2 linked regions of the Leucothrix mucor DSM 2157 genome follow. The protein of the gene in region 1 interacts with the protein of each later gene in a pairwise test. Links are inferred from orthologs where the notes say so. Each region holds a gene or a part of one and is shown on either strand. Other genes may lie near its edges. The genes, in order: dnaA and nadE.

What was found.
Region 2: the proteins of dnaA (region 1) and nadE interact in binary tests that used the Escherichia coli proteins (3 or more experiments, as listed by UniProt). The link is inferred for Leucothrix mucor DSM 2157 from one-to-one orthologs.

Annotation. Positions count from the first base shown.
Region 1 is NZ_ATTE01000001.1:3,899,135-3,908,545, forward strand. The notes cover bases 1-2,964. They hold dnaA (chromosomal replication initiator protein DnaA), read right to left. Parts: upstream 2,230-2,964; coding sequence 772-2,229; downstream 1-771. Other genes in these bases: dnaN (DNA polymerase III subunit beta), read right to left, coding at 1-741; rpmH (50S ribosomal protein L34), read left to right, coding at 2,933-2,964. In the rest of the region: more of rpmH, read left to right, coding at 2,965-3,067; rnpA (ribonuclease P protein component), read left to right, coding at 3,122-3,502; membrane protein insertase YidC, read left to right, coding at 3,512-5,161; tRNA uridine-5-carboxymethylaminomethyl(34) synthesis GTPase MnmE, read left to right, coding at 5,178-6,515; LEUMU_RS28240 (glycoside hydrolase family 26 protein), read right to left, coding at 6,617-7,921; LEUMU_RS0117785 (peroxidase-related enzyme), read right to left, coding at 8,177-8,758; LEUMU_RS0117790 (YbiU family protein), read left to right, coding at 8,983-9,411. UniProt on the Escherichia coli protein: Plays an essential in the initiation and regulation of chromosomal replication. Binds in an ATP-dependent fashion to the origin of replication (oriC) to initiate formation of the DNA replication initiation complex once per cell cycle.
Region 2 is NZ_ATTE01000001.1:363,328-372,536, forward strand. What follows is about bases 2,254-5,015. They hold nadE (NAD(+) synthase), read left to right. Parts: upstream 2,254-3,121; coding sequence 3,122-3,910; downstream 3,911-5,015. Other genes in these bases: LEUMU_RS0101680 (NAD-glutamate dehydrogenase domain-containing protein), read right to left, coding at 2,254-2,918; LEUMU_RS24120 (aldose 1-epimerase), read left to right, coding at 4,024-4,911; LEUMU_RS0101695 (DUF6969 family protein), read left to right, coding at 4,985-5,015. In the rest of the region: more of LEUMU_RS0101680, read right to left, coding at 1-2,253; more of LEUMU_RS0101695, read left to right, coding at 5,016-5,722; LEUMU_RS28930 (hypothetical protein), read right to left, coding at 5,730-6,470; LEUMU_RS29380 (c-type cytochrome), read left to right, coding at 6,502-6,801; LEUMU_RS0101710 (sensor histidine kinase), read right to left, coding at 6,843-8,744; LEUMU_RS0101715 (LuxR C-terminal-related transcriptional regulator), read right to left, coding at 8,744-9,209. UniProt on the Escherichia coli protein: Catalyzes the ATP-dependent amidation of deamido-NAD to form NAD. Uses ammonia as a nitrogen source.

The sequences.
Region 1 (9,411 bases):
ATCAGGGTACTTTCCATCGATTAGTTTTGATGTGAAACGGACATTATCTTTTTCAACACGAATATGGTTTTCACTAAGTTGAACCCGTACTGACACATCAGAACTGGATTCTAGGATACGCGACAATTCTAAAGCACCTTTACGCGGAACAATAATACCGACACGCTCTGCAATCGCAATTGACTCATCACGGCAATCAGCCAGTGCCAAACGATGACCATCGGTTGATACACTGGACACCATGCCGGTCGTGATATCGAGTAACAGACCATTCAAGTAGTAGCGCACATCTTGGTTTGCCATACAAAAAGCTGTTTTATCCAACAAACGCTTAAACTGACTTTCCATCAACACCAGTTCATTGCTTAATGGAATCTCATCCAACTCCGGGAAATCTTCAGCAGGCAATGTGGCCAATTCAAAACGGCTTCGTCCGCCCTTAATCAGTAAGCGTGAACTGTTTTCATCTTGCTCGACTAAAATAAAGGAGTCGGATGGCAACGCTTTGGTGATATCTAACAGTTTACGAGCGGGTGCAGTAACCGCCCCTTCCCTGTCAACCTGAATATTAATACTGGCACTTAACTCGATTTCAAGATCAGTACCAACCAGACGTAAACGTTCGTTCTCAACACTCAGCAGGACATTCTCAAGAATTTTAGTGGTATGCTTTTTTTCAACGGCACCCACAACATTGGCAAGCAGTTCTACAAGGGTGTCTCTGGCAACTGTAAATTTCATAGCGGTTTCATTATCCGTGTAGCAGCACAATTAGCTGCGCAAGGTTCTAGACAAAATTCGATGAGCCTCTTCAAGGCGACTATCCGATTGTAACAGCTCCCGTACTTTTCGACAGGCATGCAAAACGGTTGTGTGATCGCGTCCACCAAACTTCTCACCAATTTCCGGCAAACTGTGATTGGTCAATTCTTTGGCCAATGCCATGGCTAGCTGTCTTGGACGAGTAACGGTTCGGGTACGACTTTTAGAATCCAAATCCGAGATACGGATATTGAAATACTCGGCGACCAGTTTTTTGATGCTGTCGATGGTAACCATCTTATCCATCACGGCCAATTGATCACGCAGCGCATCCTGAACGAAGTCCATTGTGATATTGGTCGTATTGCGCAGTCGTAAAATCGCCAATACGCGAAGTAGTGCACCTTCCAAGTCACGAATATTGGAGCGGAAGCGACGTGCAATAAAGAAAGCCACATCATTTGGAATATCCAAACCAAGGTGCTCAACCTTTTTGCGCAAAATCGCGACACGTGTTTCAACATCGGGCGGCTCAACTTCTACCGACAGACCCCAGACCAATCTGGACTGCAAGCGATCATCAAGATTTTCAACCTCACGAGGTAAGCGGTCACCTGTCATGATAATTTGCTTCTGGCATTCCAACAACACGTTAAAGGTATGGAAAAACTCTTCCATACTTCGCGTTTTGTTGGCAAAAAATTGAATATCATCAATCAGTAATGCATCAGCCGAGCGGTAGTGGTTTTTAAATTCTTCAATTCGATTGTGACGCAAGGCCGCAACCATACCATTTACAAATCGCTCCGAATGCACATACACCACATTAGCAGCCGGATTGTGCGCCAATATATGATTACCAACAGCGTGCATCAAGTGAGTCTTACCCAACCCTACACCACCAAAAATAAACAATGGGTTGTAGGAAAAGCCTGGATTTTCACCCACCTGCATTGCAGAGGCGCGTGCTAGTTGATTGGACTTACCCTCAACAAAGTTATCAAAGGTCAGTGCAGGATTTAAGTTGTTAGCGAAAATCGTTTGATTGTCGACACTCGACAATCCGTTATTTTCAACAGGCCGGTGAACCGGTGGTGCTTGAGTAGGTTGGCTTGGCGGTCTGGGTGCAGGGTAGCGATCCGCTTGAATATGCGGCTCCGATGAGGACTGCAAACCGGAAGCATTCAATGACTCAGGCACGGGAACGGTGCTCACCACCCGCATCACAGGTTCAGCGCTACCAATTTGTAGTCGCACCTGAAAGTTTTCATTGGCTTTGATTTTACGAACAATTGAAACAATCCGATCCAGAAAATAGGTCTGAACGTGCTTCATGACGTAGTCATTGGGCGCCAGCAACAGCAAAATCTCATCATGCTCTTGGCCATGCAACGTTCGCAACCAGGTATTGAGGTCATGATCGAGTAAATCGTTTTCCAACATTTTGAGGCAATCAGACCAAAGCATAAGACGGACACTTTTCGCAGTAATGAGTTATCAAGCAGGGCGAGTAAGTTTACTAGAAACCTGTTTTTATCCACAACTAAATTATTTTTATTTTTTTACTTAGTGTGAAATAAAACCATAAGTGATTGTTTAATAAAAACAAATCACACTCATCAACAAGCCAAGGCAGCACGCTGCTTATTTTTTAATCTATTTTTATTCACAAAATTATTTTTCCCTACTGTTAATCAGAAATATATTAAGCAGATCAATGGATTGGAGTGGAAAGCCAGATCCAGAAATGCCCAACTGATGACGGACGAATTCCATGTATAAGCTAGTGAATCCCAGACAGAACAACAACTGAATACTTTGTGGATAACTATCAACCATATACTTATCCACATTTCTCTCACATCTTATCATTCAGATAAACAGCGTTCATACAGAAGAGTAGTGATTGCTAAGTCTCTGTAACAAAATGCAAAATATCAGTCATCCACAAAAATGACGCTGCATTATTATTGTTATTAGCTTTTAATATAAAAGATACTAACTACAATCATAAGCACCTTGGTCAGCCTCTCAGGAAACCAAAAGCGTTTTGAAATAAAATATATTTGACATTTGGATTGCATTGCATTATTTTCTTCGCCCTTCCCGCTACACTGACGAAAATTTTCAGTGTGCAAAGCTAAATAACGTTGATTGTAGGTCTACTACCATGAAAAGAACATTCCAACCCAGCAACCTGAAGCGTGCACGCACCCATGGTTTTCGTCAGCGCATGAGCACAACTGGCGGACGTAAAGTCATAAAAGCACGTCGTGCCAAAGGCCGCGCATTGCTTTGTCCTTAATTTCCGGATCCGGACTGAGTGTTTACTAACTCAGTCCCTTCCCGGAGGTTAACAATGACAGGGCAAGCATTTAGCAGACAGTACCGACTGACCAAAGCCGAAGAGTACCAATACGTTTTCGACAATGCGCGGCGGTTTGGTAATCCTGCGTTTACCCTGTTAGTTAGACCCAATAACCTCGGATACCCCAGGTTAGGCTTAGCTATAAGCAAAAAAAACGTCAAGTTAGCAGTTAATCGCAACCGTATTAAGCGATTGATTCGCGAAAGCTTTCGACATCAGTTATCTGAACTCCCCTCTGTTGACATCATTGCCATGTGTCGTACCGGCGCGGTAGTATTACCTAGCGCTGAAATTCTCAAGCAACTGGACTCTCAGTGGCACTACATGCGCAAGAAACTGGATACCCACTCAACGACAGATAGATCATCCTAAGGATAATCCATGGAACAACAACGCCCCCTTCTTTACCTGATGCTGGCCTTCATCGCCTTTATGATTTGGTCCAGCTGGCAAGAAAGAAATGCCCCACCTGTAAGCTCTGCCCCAACGACGCAAGTAACCACAGCCGGTAATGTCGCCAATCAAGCTGATGTCCCACAGTCTCCTAATTTGACTTCTGCATCTGTTGCTGGTGTACCGACGACGAATGCGGTCACGGGTAAAAATATCCGTGTTAAAACAGATGTATTGGATTTGCAGATCAGCTTAACTGGTGGAACAGTACTTCAAGCAGACTTGTTGACTTACCCTGTCAGCTTGGACGAGCCTGAAAACCCTGTACGGGTACTGGATGTTGCTAAAACTTATGCAGCGCAGTCTGGCTTAGTTGCAAGCGAAGGGGACCCTAAACTGGCACCTAATCACTATGCAGAGTTCTCTACTGAAAAAAGTGAGTACATCTTAGAAGGTGATACGCTGGAAGTACCATTGGTATGGCGTGGTGAGAACGGCTTAACGGTTACCAAAACATTTACCTTCAAACGGGGTAAGTTCTTGGTTGATGTCCAGCAAACACTGAATAACCAATCTGGTAATGCCTGGAATGGAATTGAATATCATCAAATAACGCATGGTACTCCAGAGAGTCAGGGCATAGGTTTGGGTACAGTTTCCTATGTTGGTGGTGCGTATTATGATGATAAGTACGTAAAAGTTGATTTTGGTGATATTGAAAGCGAAAATCTTAAAAAGCAGATCAAAGGTGGCTGGGCCGCCATGCTCGAGCATTATTTTATTAGTGCTTGGATTCCTGGTCCTGATTCATTAAACACCTATGAAACACTGTTCATCCCAGAGCGTAGCAGTCACATATTGCGTGTGAGCTCTCCATCATTGTCTGTTCCAGACGGTAAAGCAGGTATTTTCAAGAGTCAGTTTTACGTTGGCCCTAAGATTCAGAAAAATCTGGAAGCCATGTCACCAGGTCTGGATCTGACTGTGGATTATGGTATTTTCAGCTTTGTTTCTAAGCCTATTTTCTGGATTATGAATCGCATTCAATCAGTCGTTTCCAACTGGGGTTGGACGATTATTCTGATGACGATTTTGATCAAGTTATTCTTTTTCTGGCCTTCAGCGATCAGCTATCGCTCAATGGCGAAAATGAAGAAACTGGGCCCCAAGATCAAAGAAATCAACGAAAAGCATAAAGCTGATCCTCAAGCGAAGCAAAAGGCAACAATGGACTTTTACCGTAAGGAAAAGATCAATCCATTGGGTGGTTGTTTGCCAATCCTGATTCAGATGCCTGTGTTTATGGGGCTGTACTGGGTGCTGCTTGAGAGTGTGGAATTACGTCAAGCACCTTGGATTATGTGGTTTAAAGATCTGTCGGTTATGGATCCATACTACGTACTTCCACTGTTAATGGGTGCAAGTATGTACATTCAGCAACGCCTGAATCCGCCACAAATGACAGATCCTATGCAGCAGAAGATCTTCCAGTTCTTACCGGTTGTATTCACTGTAATGTTCTTGTTCTTCCCTGCTGGTCTTGTACTGTACTGGGTTGTGAACAACGTTCTGTCTATTGCTCAGCAGTATGTGATTACCAAACGAATTGTGGGTGATGATGCCCCCGTTCTGAGTTAACTATTAGGTAACAACCATGCTTCAAAACGACACCATCGCGGCCATCGCTACCCCGGCAGGTCGCGGTGGTGTTGGCATTATCCGCCTCTCAGGCCCACGTGTTCAGCACATTGCAGAGCAGATGCTGGGTCAACTCACAAAACCTCATCGTGCTGCACACCGACAATTTCTTGGAAATGATGGGCGTGTGTTGGATGACGGTGTTGCTATTTATTTCCCCGGACCTCACTCCTTTACTGGCGAAGACGTGCTTGAGTTACAAGGACACGGCGGCAAAATTGTCTTGGATATGTTGCTGCAGGCTTGCTTACAGTTTGGGGCCCGTTTAGCCCGCCCTGGTGAGTTTTCAGAACGCGCATTTCTAAATGACAAGTTGGACCTGGCTCAAGCCGAAGCCATTGCCGACTTGATTGATAGCAGTAGTGAACAAGCAGCACGCTCTGCACTGCGCTCCCTTCAAGGTGACTTCTCGGCTGCGATCAACTCCCTACTCACTCAAATCACTGAGCTTCGAATGTATGTCGAGGCAGCTCTGGATTTTCCGGAAGAAGAGATAGATTTCCTCGCTGATCAACGAGTCTTAGATAGGCTCAGCAATATTCAACAGCAGCTAAAAACCATCTTCGATAAAGCTCGTCAAGGCAGCCTATTGCGCGAAGGTATGCAGCTAGTAATTGTTGGCAAACCCAATGCGGGTAAGTCTAGTTTGCTCAATGCTTTAGCCGGTCAAGATACTGCCATTGTCACCGAGTACGCAGGTACTACCCGTGATGTGCTTCGTGAGTCAATTAACTTAGATGGCATGCCTTTGCATGTGATTGATACGGCAGGCTTGCGAGATAGTGATGACCCCGTGGAACAAATCGGTATTCAGCGTGCTTGGCAAGCAGTCGAAAAAGCAGATCTGATTTTGTTTTTAGTGGATGATACTGAAGCGGCTGATCAGAGCCATCATAGTCTGTTGGAAAGAATGCCCTCGCACCTACCTCGAATTACAGTACACAATAAGATCGATAAGAGCGGTCATGCTGTTGGACAGCATGGCGAACATCTTTATATCTCAGCTAAAGAGCAAATCGGAATTGATAACCTACGTGAGGCGTTGAAACAGCGTATGGGCTATCAGGCTGATAGTGAAGATCTGTTTATCGCAAGGCGTCGACATCTACAAGCATTAGAGGATACGCAGCAGGCAGTTGATCGTGCCTCCGAGCAGCTACAAACATTTAATGCTGGCGAGTTAATGGCGGAAGAGCTTCGCTTGGCGCAAGACTCATTAGGACAGATTACAGGTCGATTTACTCCAGATGATTTGCTTGGGGAAATCTTTAGTTCGTTCTGTATTGGTAAGTAGTTCCACGTGAAACATTGCATGTTTCAGGAATAAAAAATCGTAAGAAATATTTCTAAAAGGCATTACACTGTCAAAGTGCGATGCCTTTTTTATTGGGCTATTTACTGGTTACGCTTATCTACATCCGCAGGAAGAATGCTCTCCAAGCGCCATTTTTTAAGTAGCTTGCGATTCATTTTACGAAGACCAGCGGCTTCTTTTTTGAGCTTGGAAACACCTTTGATCTCAGGCCTTTTACTAAGACCGTAAGCATTACCCTTAGAAGATGAGTCCGCAATTTTCACTGGTCTATTATTGTCTGACTTAGCTTGTAGAAGCTTTTCTGTTGTAGCTGTATCTCCAGCTCTTGCTTGCAAGCTTGGCTCAGACAGACTACTGGCTTCAGTTTCAATAAGCTCTGGATTCATTGTCCCTGCGAAATAAGGATCAGAGACTGCATGGTTATAAGCAGATAAGCCTGTATTGCCTTCAAGATTTAAACCCCATTTCAGCTCCTTGTTTGTGTTAAACCAAACAATCGATTTAATTGCAGGATAGTAAGATTGAATGCTTTGCATCATGTTAGCAACCCATTCTTCTTTGCTTTCACCAGCATCGCTGTCATCGCCATTCTGGCCCCAGCTGGCATTAGGAAGATCGTGTGGTTCTGCTGAACTAACCTCACCCAACATAATTGGTTTGTTGGGGTAGTTGCTGATCATGTTCACATACTGCTGACTGAAGGTTTCATCAAATGACTTCCAGCTACTAAACGAATAATTACTGCCCCAGTTATAACCATCCAATGACAGCCAGTCCACCACGTCATCGCCAGGATAGTACTGAGTAATATCATCATAACTGTCGACATCAACATTATTGGCACACCACACCCAGTCAACGGCATCACCAATTCCGGCAGCCACAAACTTGGCATGCAGGTAACGCCAAGCCGTTTTTAAGTCCTCGGGCTTATCTCCCCAAGGGTACCAAGTGCCATTAAACTCATGCGCAAAGCGCAGGGCAATTTTTGGCTGTTGGTCAGCTGGATACGTACTACGCCAATATTTAAAGCCATCAATCCAACTGTAAATATAGCCATCAAATTGACCGCTGCTAATTTCTTGCAGAATATTGGCATCAGGGCGGTCACGCTTATAAGGCATCCACGTGATTAGTGGGGTGGCATTGCGAGATACAATATTGGAAGCTTGGTAACGCAGATGTCCCCACCAGTTGTAGTTAAAACTTGAAAACAGGTTAATGGTAGCTGCAGTGCGAGTTGTGGAATCGTTGAGTTCATCGATAGTACGAGTCGTCCAACCATCATGATTCACATAAGCACCAATTGCGGTATCAGCAATAGCCGTTCCAGAAAATAGTAGGCAAGCGAGTGCGGCAGATAGTACGTTTTTTGTTGTATTCATTGAATTGTCTCTATAAATCGCCTGCTCAAAACAACTCTCAAAAAGTGAAAGCGAGCGGGACGGATTGGGGTTGTAAAAGAACAATCAATCGAACGGGCATGCACTATTGGGGGATAGGCAGCAGGAGCAATTATTGATTTTTTTGATACTAGAGAGGGACAACTGAATCAAATGTGAATTAGCTCTGGTCTATCAGCTCTACCTGCTGAAGGGTAGAGCTGTCAGACCAGAGGGAGATAATATTGCGAGGTTGGTTTATTGACGAGGCTGTCTTCCCAGCATATAAAACTCATCATTAGGTCGGATGCTCGCCATATTCACCAATCGATTAGATAGGCCGAAAAATGCCGTAATCGCTCCGATATCCCAAATATCATCATCATTAAAGCCATGCTCATAAAGCGTTGCATAATCAGTATCGGAGACAGTTTCGGCTTCTTTACAAACCTTCTCTGCAAACGCCAGCATAGCCTTCTGACGTTCACTAATATCACCCTTGCGATAATTGACCGCTAGCTGATCGGCAATCAACGGGTTCTTGGCGCGGATTCTCAAAATGGCACCATGCGCCACAACACAATATTGGCATTGGTTTAATCCGGAGGTGGCGACCACAATCATCTCCCGTTCGGCCTTCGTTAAACCTTCGTCCTTCTCCATCAGTGCATCATGATAAGCAAAGAACGCTCTAAATTCGGCAGGACGGTGAGCCAACGCTAAAAAGATATTTGGCACAAAACCGGACTTCTCTTGCACCTCTAAAATCAGTTCGCGCATATCATCAGGAAGGTTATTGAGTTCAGGAATTGGGTGGCGGCTAATTGCAGGTTCAGACATCGTAGGCTCTCAGTTGGGCAAAGCTTAAGTGTATAAGATGCGATTAATTTGCTTTACTGAGGAGGCGAACATTTTTGTAAAGCAGTGGTAAATTGAGCGTCAGCATAGGTGCCAGAGACTTAAAGATTGAGTTAAAAAATCAGCTTGGTTAGGATGAATTGATCTTTTCAAAGTGCGTCTTTGGAACCTTTCAGGTCGCACAGGTCATTACAGGAGGAAGTAGCATGAGCTTAAACGTGGAAAATATTCCGCAAGCGATTCGCGAAGCAAAGGCACAGCTGAAGCAGTCATGCGGAAATTTTAAAGACAGCTTTGAAGGAATGACGGCATCCATCCAAGCAGAAATTGATGAGATAAAAGCGCTGCAAGCTAACGGCGATAATGTCATTCCTGAACTCAATTATGCCGACTTACTCGAAGGTGGGGTCACTGAATCACAACAGGCCATGATTCGTAAACGTGGTTGCGTCATTGTGAGAAATACCTTTCCTGTAGAGCAAGCACAAAAGTGGAATCAGCAAATCGCAGATTATTTAGATACGCTTGATTACGTGAATACACCGGACAAAGGTCTCGATAAATACTTCTCATCCCTGCAACAGGGTAAGCCACAAATCTTCAGCGTGTACTGGTCAAAACCACAAATCATGGCA
Region 2 (9,209 bases), 3.5 Mb from region 1 along the record:
TACACCATGGCAGACGCCAGTTTGCTGGCCAGAATCGCGTACTTCACTTTCTCTGGTAAGCGATTAATCCGCGCATGTAAGCTTGGATTGTTCTGAATCATCGCAGGCATATGCATTCTTAATGCTGCCAAATGATCAGCACGACCAGCACGCTCAGGATTAGACTGGAAGAACTCAAACATCCGAGCATAGTGCTGGTTGATCTCGCGGCTGATCTGGTTAGATAACTCAGTGTACGTAATGCTACCTTTCAACTCACGATAGCGCTTCAGAATCGCACGGGCTTCCTGCTCCGCCATGTGATTCAGAATATCAATGACATCAGCCACGTACTCTTCTTTACAGGCTAAGAACTCCTCATCACTAAACATCAGGTTGGCGATGATCTCGTAAGAGGATGAAATAACACCACACTTATTCGCCGAAGCATCCCGCATAATCACGACGCCGCGTTGCTGCAACACAGTACGAGCCGGTGGCGTAATGAAGGAGTTCGCCCCTTCAATAATCACTGGCGCACTTGGCGTGCCGTCATCTTTGAAGAAACGCTCCACATTGCTGCTATCGATGGTTTCAGGACGTCCGCCAGCTGGAATGAACAAGTCAGCTTCTACCGTGAACACCAGACTATTAAAGCTCTGGTAGAACGCATCTGTAGATACCCATTCTTCACTTAAGCCGCTATCCGTCATGGTGAGCTTGCGATACAGCACACTCATGCCTTCTTTGCGGGTTTGCTGGCGATACAGCAGGAAGCCGCCAACGTGCAATGCTTCAGGATCAAAGCCATCCAAATCAGATTGCAGCACCACAGTGCTCATGGCTGTTTTATCCAAACCTTCCGGATCGTACAGCGCACCACTGCCATCAATGATTAGCTTGATTTGCACGTATGGGCAACGCTCGTATAACAAGCGCATGGCATTACCGGCCACGTCACCATTTGGACCACCAGTGAATTTCACACTGAACGGCGCATTGTGCATATCAATGCCGCATTCCATCATGGTGACTTCCGCAAAGCGAATCACACCAATCGAAGTCACACCGTAGTCTTTATGGTTAATCCCCACGCGTTTACTGGACATAATACCGGAGCCCAACACATAGCCACGCGCCGCTGCTGTTTTAGCAATCAGCTCGATCATGACATTGTGCATGTTCTCATCAGGGCCTAATTCGATCGGCTCATCCTGACGGTAGTAATCCAGTACGCGGCTGTCCTTCGCGATGCCATTTTCAGTGATGTATAAATCGAGGAAGGCATTGATAAAGCCAAACTGCAATTTGTACAAATACTGCTGACGTTGCTCAGGTGTGGAGCGTGGGTCGATATTTAAAATCGCCACCAGCTTCGAGCCACCCTCGTAGATGTCCTTGTTCTTCAGATGCTGCGTGTGGGCCAATACGTAGTTCTCTTTGAACATGGTGCTGGCGCTTGTAATATAGTCATCACGGCTCTGGGTGATCAACGTTCTCCAACCACCGCGGGCGATGTCTGAGAATCCGATGTGGTAACCCGCTCCGCGACGCCCTGAGAAGTAGGTAATCCGGAAGGGGCGATCGGTCGGCAAATCAGCAATGAAATGCGGCTCCAGCTCTTCCAAATACAAGGGGTCAAGGCGGAAAGCCAAGGCATGCTTTTCAGATACGAAGAAGTTGGTCTTTAAGCAATGACGGATAAAGGAAATCGCGCAGCGGAAAATCACGCGGCGGAACGTATCCAGTACCTTACGGCCTGAGTTAAAGCCATCCACTAAGTGAACGGTTTTTTCCAGCTCGGCCTGATACTCGCCTTCGCGATCATCGGTATCCAGCTCTGGATCAAAGCGCGTGTAGAACAGCTTCAGCAGTTGCGAGCTAACATCCAGATTATTGTGGAATGCTGCCATAATGCTTTCTTGGTCATACATATCTGGAGCGCTATGGGCCAAATTGGTATGACAGAAGCTAATCAAAGAGCTGATCAGAGTGGCATCATTTCCGGTCATTGCACCGGTTTCTACCAAGGCACGATAGCTGGTCGATCCGGTAGACAGGATTTGCGTGTTATACAATTCGCGACGCAGTGACGCATACAGTGGGCTGCCGGCATTTAACGACTTTTGCTCACGTGGTTTCACGTAAAACGTCGATAAGAAGCAAGGGGACAGTTCACTGGATAATGTCAGTGCGTAAGAGCGCTTAACGCTAATACCCAAACGCTGGAACACTTCTAATAGCTGTGCTAAGAAGCCAGAATGTGGTGGGTTGGTTACACCAAATGAAATCCGGTACTCACCATGCGTAGTGGTTTCGCGGCGTAAGAAAATACCGCCATTGGATTCTGTATTATGGAACAGGTGCAACAAACGCGCCACACGATCTGGTGGTGAAATCTTGACGTATTCTTCGTCATTTCGCCACAGGGTATCTAACAAAGCAGGTACCAGTGTCGTGTCAAAGTCTGAGTCCAGTACGCTCATCGCTTCAGTGACCAGCTTGCTGGTTTCCTCAGGGATAACGGCAGAACCGGCAGGAGCCAGCGGCTCAGTCACCTCTGGACTAAACTCACAGCGCATGACTTCAAGGTTCTTATCACTGTTTGGCATCACGCCAAATGAAGTGGTAATTTCCAGGTAGTTAATATTGCGCTGAGGAATATCGTGCAATGTGTGATATAGCGATCCTTTCTCATCCACCTGCGCCAGCATCAATGTGTCAGCTCGGTCAACAAGGGTTAAGCGCTTGTAGTGTTCCATTTCATGCAGGCTGGACGCCAACAAAGCAAGGGCGCTCGACTCATCCTGGTTTAACACCAAGAAATAAGGACTCATTTGTTCTTTCAGCCACTTAAGATTGGACTGAAGTTGTTCGTGTGATTGGCTAACTTTTTGGCTTAAATCTTGAGCTATCTGATCTATATTGTTCAGACTCATGACATCTCCACCTCAGGAATTAATTTGTACAGGATTTTTTGGTCATACTACTCCAATAGGATTTTAGGTAAATAGTTTTTTCCGCATTTTTGCACCTTTTTAGTGCTTTTTTAGATTAATAAGCAGCAGATCAGCATAGGATGATTTATCTGCGGTTTTTGCTTACCATAGGCTTTTGATTCCTGCACATAAGGCACTTACCCATGAAAAATGAAGCGGTTATAGAACATATTGTTAGCTGGATGAAGGCATATGTTGAACAGTCCCACACGAAAGGCTTTGTGGTGGGTGTTTCCGGCGGGATTGATTCGGCGCTAACCTCCACCTTGGCAGCTAAAACGGGCTTGCCAACGCTGTGTCTGGAAATGCCGATTCATCAAGCCAGTTCACAAGTGACCCGAGCTCGTGAACATATTGCTCAGTTAGAAGCTAAATACCCGAATGTGAGCTCCGTCGAGACCGATTTAACGCCGGTGTTTGATCAGTTTGTTGGTAGTTTGCCAGCGGTTGAAAGTGAGGATATGCGTTTCTTGTCGTTGGCTAATGCTCGCGCCCGTCTACGCATGACAACACTGTATTATTTTGCGGGCTTACATAACTACATCGTGGCTGGTACGGGTAATAAGGTAGAAGATTTTGGCGTTGGTTTTTACACCAAATACGGGGATGGCGGAGTAGATATCAGCCCGATTGCCGATTTGATGAAAACAGAAGTATTTAGTCTGGCGAGTACTTTGGGCGTGATTGAAGCGATTCAGGTGGCAAAACCCACAGATGGATTGTGGGGAGATGACCGCTCTGATGAGGACCAAATTGGTGCAAGCTATCCAGAGCTTGAGTGGGCAATGCGCTATGACCCAGCTGAAAAGCCAGAAAGTGAGTTGAGTGAGCGGGAGCGTGAAGTGTTGGCAATATATACTCGATTGAATCGAGCGAATCAGCACAAAATGAATCCGATTCCGGTTTGTGAGATTCCTGCTGAATTGATGTAATTCTGGAAAAAAAGAGCCGGGGCCAAGTATTGTAGGGAGGGGATTGACCCCGGCATGTTTATAGATACGCAGCAGTTAGCAAACTGGATTCAAATTCTTTTAAATAATTATAAATGGAATCATCAAACACCATGTATGAGATAAAAACAGCAGACGCTCGGGTGCAAATCCGTGAGGATATGGGAGCGGCCATTTCACGCTATGACTTAGATGATGGCACGCCGGTATTCAGACCATCACCCGCCGATGCCAGTGATGAGTTTCAGTTAGCTTGTAACTTGATGATCCCTTGGTGCAATCGAATTTCCGATGGTGGCTTTTATGCGGATTCTGTTTTTTATCCACTGTTTCCTAATCGAAAAGACGAGCCAAGCCCACTACATGGTGATGCGTTTCAGCAAGCGTGGGAATGCATAAAGCAGACGGAGTCATCGGTGAGCTTTCGATTAGAAACACGTGAGACGCCGCCATTTCATTATGTTGCCGAAGTGGATTACACGCTGGATGGCGCAGCGCTTAAGGTTACGCTGACGGTGACGAATCTCAGTGAAGCCTGTTTGCCGTATGGGGTAGGGCTGCATCCGTGGTTTTTACAGGACGATGACACGTGGCTGCAAACGACCGTGCAAGAGTTTATTGTTTCAGATGATGCAGGGCTCCCGATTGAAGCTTTGGAAATTGCTAAACGGCCGGAATGGGACTTTTCCAATGTGGAGAATTTACCGGCAGCAGGGCTTGATCATTGCTTTACAGGGTGGAGTCAGCAGGCGACCTTAGGTTGGCCATCGCGTGATCTTAAGTTGGAGATTACTACCGACGGTAATTTGCCTTGCTGCCACATCTATTCTCCGGGCAAACAGTCGCCATTTTTCTGTTTTGAGCCGGTGTCGCATCCCGTTAACGCCCACCACTGGCCGGACCGTTCTTTACAGGGTCTAACGCAATTGGTACAAGGTGAAAGCCTGCGCGTTTGTTGTAATTTTGCTCCCTCTAAAATATAAAAAATAGGGGCTTTTGCATCTGACTGAACGTGTGGGGCGTATATAAGACAGAATCTAATTGAAAACGAGCTATATGCCGAATACAAGCCTCATACATTCACAGCTAACGACCTCAACTCTGCGCATCTTACTGGACGCAGGTGAGGTGGTTTTAGAGTCGCAACGTGCCTTACACAAAGGCGGTTTAAATCTGGTTGGCGAGTGCTTGAAGGGGCAGGGGGATTTTTACGAACTGTCCCATTATCCGGCAGATGATGTTTTTGATTCAGACTCTAAGTCGCAGTATTACTTCCATACGCACCGTGGTCTAGATGGCGAATATGGCCATTTCCACACCTTTCTACGTGCCACTGGCATGCCTCCCGCAATTACTCCCATCCGTAATACTGGCACTGAGCCTTGGCCTGAAGGTGATGATGCTTTATCGCATTTGATCTGCATTGCCATGAATCGTGATGGTTTACCGATTGGTTTGTTTACTACCAATCGCTGGGTAACCGGTGAGACTTGGTATAAAGCCGAGGATGTGATTGCCATGTTGGATGCTTTCGTGGTCGATCATGCTTTTCCTAATCTTGCCGTGAATCAGTGGATTTCTTCGATGTTTCGCTTATTTAAATACGAGATTGCGGAACTGCTGCGGGAGCGTGATGACGCGATTCGTAACTGGAAAGCAGAGCATCCGGGAGTAGATGTGTTTGAAGATCGGGGTCTGGAAGTAACAAGTTATAAAACAATCAATGTCGATCAGCAGATCGGCACAATAAAAGCGTGCCTTGAGAAACAGGACGCAGGAGTGAAATCACTATGAAGATCAGTCAATCAGTTTTAAAAGCACGTCCTTTTTCAGTGGCAATGGCAGCAATGGTGCTGGGTCTGACGGCGGTCTCTGTGCCGGTATTGGCAGAAACCATGGCTAAGCCGATTACTGTGGCAGCAGCTAGTAACCCTTGTGCAGCAAATCCGTGTGCTGCAAAGAATCCTTGTGCTGCTAAAGCAAATCCATGTGCAGCAGCAAATCCATGCGCGGCCAAAGCAAACCCATGTACCGTAGCAAATCCTTGCACGGCTAAAGCAAACCCATGTGCAGCGGCAAATCCTTGCGCAGCTAAAGCAAACCCATGTGCTGCAAAGAATCCGTGCGCAGCTAAAGCCAATCCATGTGCAACATCGAATCCTTGCGCAGCCAAAGCTAACCCATGTGCTGCAGCAAATCCTTGCGCGGCTAAAGCCAATCCATGTGCAGCAGCAAATCCTTGCGCGGCTAAAGCCAACCCATGTGCAGCGGCGAATCCTTGCGCGGCTAAAGCCAACCCATGTGCAGCGGCGAATCCTTGCGCGGCCAAAGCAAATCCATGTGCCGCAGCGAATCCTTGCGCGGCCAAAGCAAATCCATGTGCAGCGGCGAATCCTTGCGCGGCTAAAGCCAATCCATGTGCAGCAAAGAACCCTTGCGCGGCTAAAGCTAACCCATGTGCAGCGACGAACCCTTGTGCCGCTAAAAATCCTTGCGCAGCAGGTGGCATTTCATCGAAAGCAATTTCCCGCCCTGAAGGCACAAAGGCTTATGAAGGCGATGCTGAAGAGTTAATCGCTTACGGCAAGAAGCTTTGGGAAGATAATTCACTAAGTGCTAGCGGAGGGCTGTCTTGCTCAACCTGCCATGCAGGCTACAACACATTATCTAAGAGTTTCGCGCTACCTTACCCGCATAAGATTGCGATGGTTCAGGCACAAATTGGTGTTGAAACTTTGGTTGATGTTGAGCAAATCGTACAGTTCTGCATGATGTCACCGATGCAGGCTAAGCCATTAGCTTGGGAGTCTAAAGAGTTGGCTGCGTTGTCGGCATTTGTGGTTGATTTCCAGAAAGGCTATACGCCGAAGTAAGACTTCAGCCAGATCTTAAATCAACGAGCGACCGACTGCTTTCAAAGTGTGCCGGTCGTTTGCGTTTCAGGTACCGGAATTTCCAAAGTTACCTGCAGGCCTTGCCCCGGTTGAGAGTCAATTCGTAACTCTGCGCCAATCAAGTCGGCCCTTTTTTGCATATTCAGCAAGCCTCTGCCGCTCGATTGTTGCGGTAGCGTTCCACAACCATCATCGTAAATACAAATTCGCGCAACCTGCTGGTTTTCGCCTTTATTCACAATCGCTGTTTCAATAGTAAGGTTCTCGGCATAGCTATGTTTAAGCGCATTGGTAATGGCTTCTTGCACGATTCGCATGGTATTGAGCACATTGGCAGGGCCAAAATTAGCAATTGGCGGCAAATCATCTACTTTCCAATGCAGTGTCCATCGGGCATTGGCCAGTTGGTCCGATAAGCGCATTCGTAACATGCCCAGTAACGTGGGTAAGTCTTCTGCTTCGTAATCCAAGGAATCAATCACCATACGCAAGTCCTGCAAAGCAGACTTAAGATTAGCTTTGAGTTGTTCCTGACTGACTTTGCCTGACTCCAAACTCACGAGTGTTGCGACCAATTGCCCGCCGATACCATCGTGAATATCCCGCATAATGCGTTGGCGCTCTTCGGCTAATGTATATTTTTGTGTGAGTTGTTTTACCTGTCGATAGCCGTGTTCAATGTCATCAGTCTTGCGCTTGACTTCATTTTGTAGCTCTTGATTGTAGTGCTCAACCACATTCATACTTTGCACAAAGCGATTAATCAGCGTCGTGGCAATTACAACAACCACCAAAAGGGCCGCAAAATGAATCATAAAAGGCGACTGCTTCGGAATAAGCTGTAGCACTAAGATCAAGTCGTGCATGCCATAGATCATCAGGCCTGAGCCTGCAGTCATAATTGGAATCAGCCGTGTTTCTTTGTATTTAATGTAGTGAAAGACCACAAAACCCAGCGTGTAGAAGCCTAATAGAGCCAATGCTGGATTCCAGATCACTTGGCTATAGCGAATAGCCCATTCGGTATCAGGATGGGCAAATGGAAGGCTGAGTACCAGAGTGATTCCAATCATCCAGTATTCCATTTTTTTAGGAAATTGGCCGGCATAACGATGGATAAACATGACCACGCCCAGCATGGAGTAACCAAAACACAGCGACAGCACGACCTCCCAATACTCTAGAGGCATCGGAATAGTGCGCAGGAAATGGTTGGAGTCGTGAAAAGTCCACAACAGCGAGAACACTGCATAAAACAAGTAATAGCTATCAGCTTGCCGGAACAGCCATAAAATACTGATAAAGATACTGCTGAACACCATACTTAAAGTGATGGTGGTGACCAGGTCAATTCGTAGGTGGGTATTTTGTGCAAAGTGATGCTGTAACAGCTCTTGCGGGCCAGTATAGACCGCGCCTAAGTAGGTCGACTCTGCAAACTGCCCTTTGAGGCGAATCGTAAGAAAGTTGCGCTGTCGCTCTAATGCATTGTGGTCAAAGTTAAATATTTGCGGATGATTGCGGTTTCTGCTGATCGGTTCGACCATTCTTCCACCATTCCCAATCCACTGATTATTAATAAAGACTTCTACATTTTGTGAAATATTGGGGAGGTAAACCGACATCCGCTGAGGCTCAGAGCCTGAGTTTAAAAAGGGGATGACATACCAGAGGTCAGTGGTATTTTGCTTAGCGGCGGTGTCCCAGTCGGGGAGCGAAACTTCGGTGTGTTTTAGACCAGCCAGTTCTCTGGGGGTAGTGGCATTGCTGTTAATCACATAAGCACGGGTTAACTGATATTGCTCGGGGAGTGGGCTAAGCCAGAAATAACTAATATAAAATGTGGCAATTACATAAACCAGCAGAGCACCAAGCCACAGCAGCATCGGGGTACGAAGAAAGATTCTGACAACATCTCCCATTAAATCAGGTTCATTTTTAGCGCCTCAAACACCGCTTCGGCGCGTGAGTTAACCGAGAGCTTGCGGTAGATGTTTTTAACGTGTGTGGCGACGGTATGGTATGAGAGCCCTTCAATTTCGGCGATTTCCTGCGAGGTATAACCTTTAGCCACTTTTTGCAGAACCTGCTGTTCGCGTTGTGTGAGCTTTTCAAGTAAGGCTTGCTCGGGGCGAAAGTGCTTCATTAAATGACGGGCAATGCTGGGGCTTATCGGCGCGCCGCCAGCGGCTAAATCAGTGATTGCTGTGCCGATCTGGATAGACTCATCATCTTTGAGTAGGTAGCCACTGGCACCGGCTGCAATGGCTTTTAGAATATGCCATTCATCACCAAACACACTGATCACCATCATGGCGGTATCAAAGCCTTCATCTTGCATCAATGTGATGATTTCCAGCCCATTGCCATCTGGCAAATCCAGATCA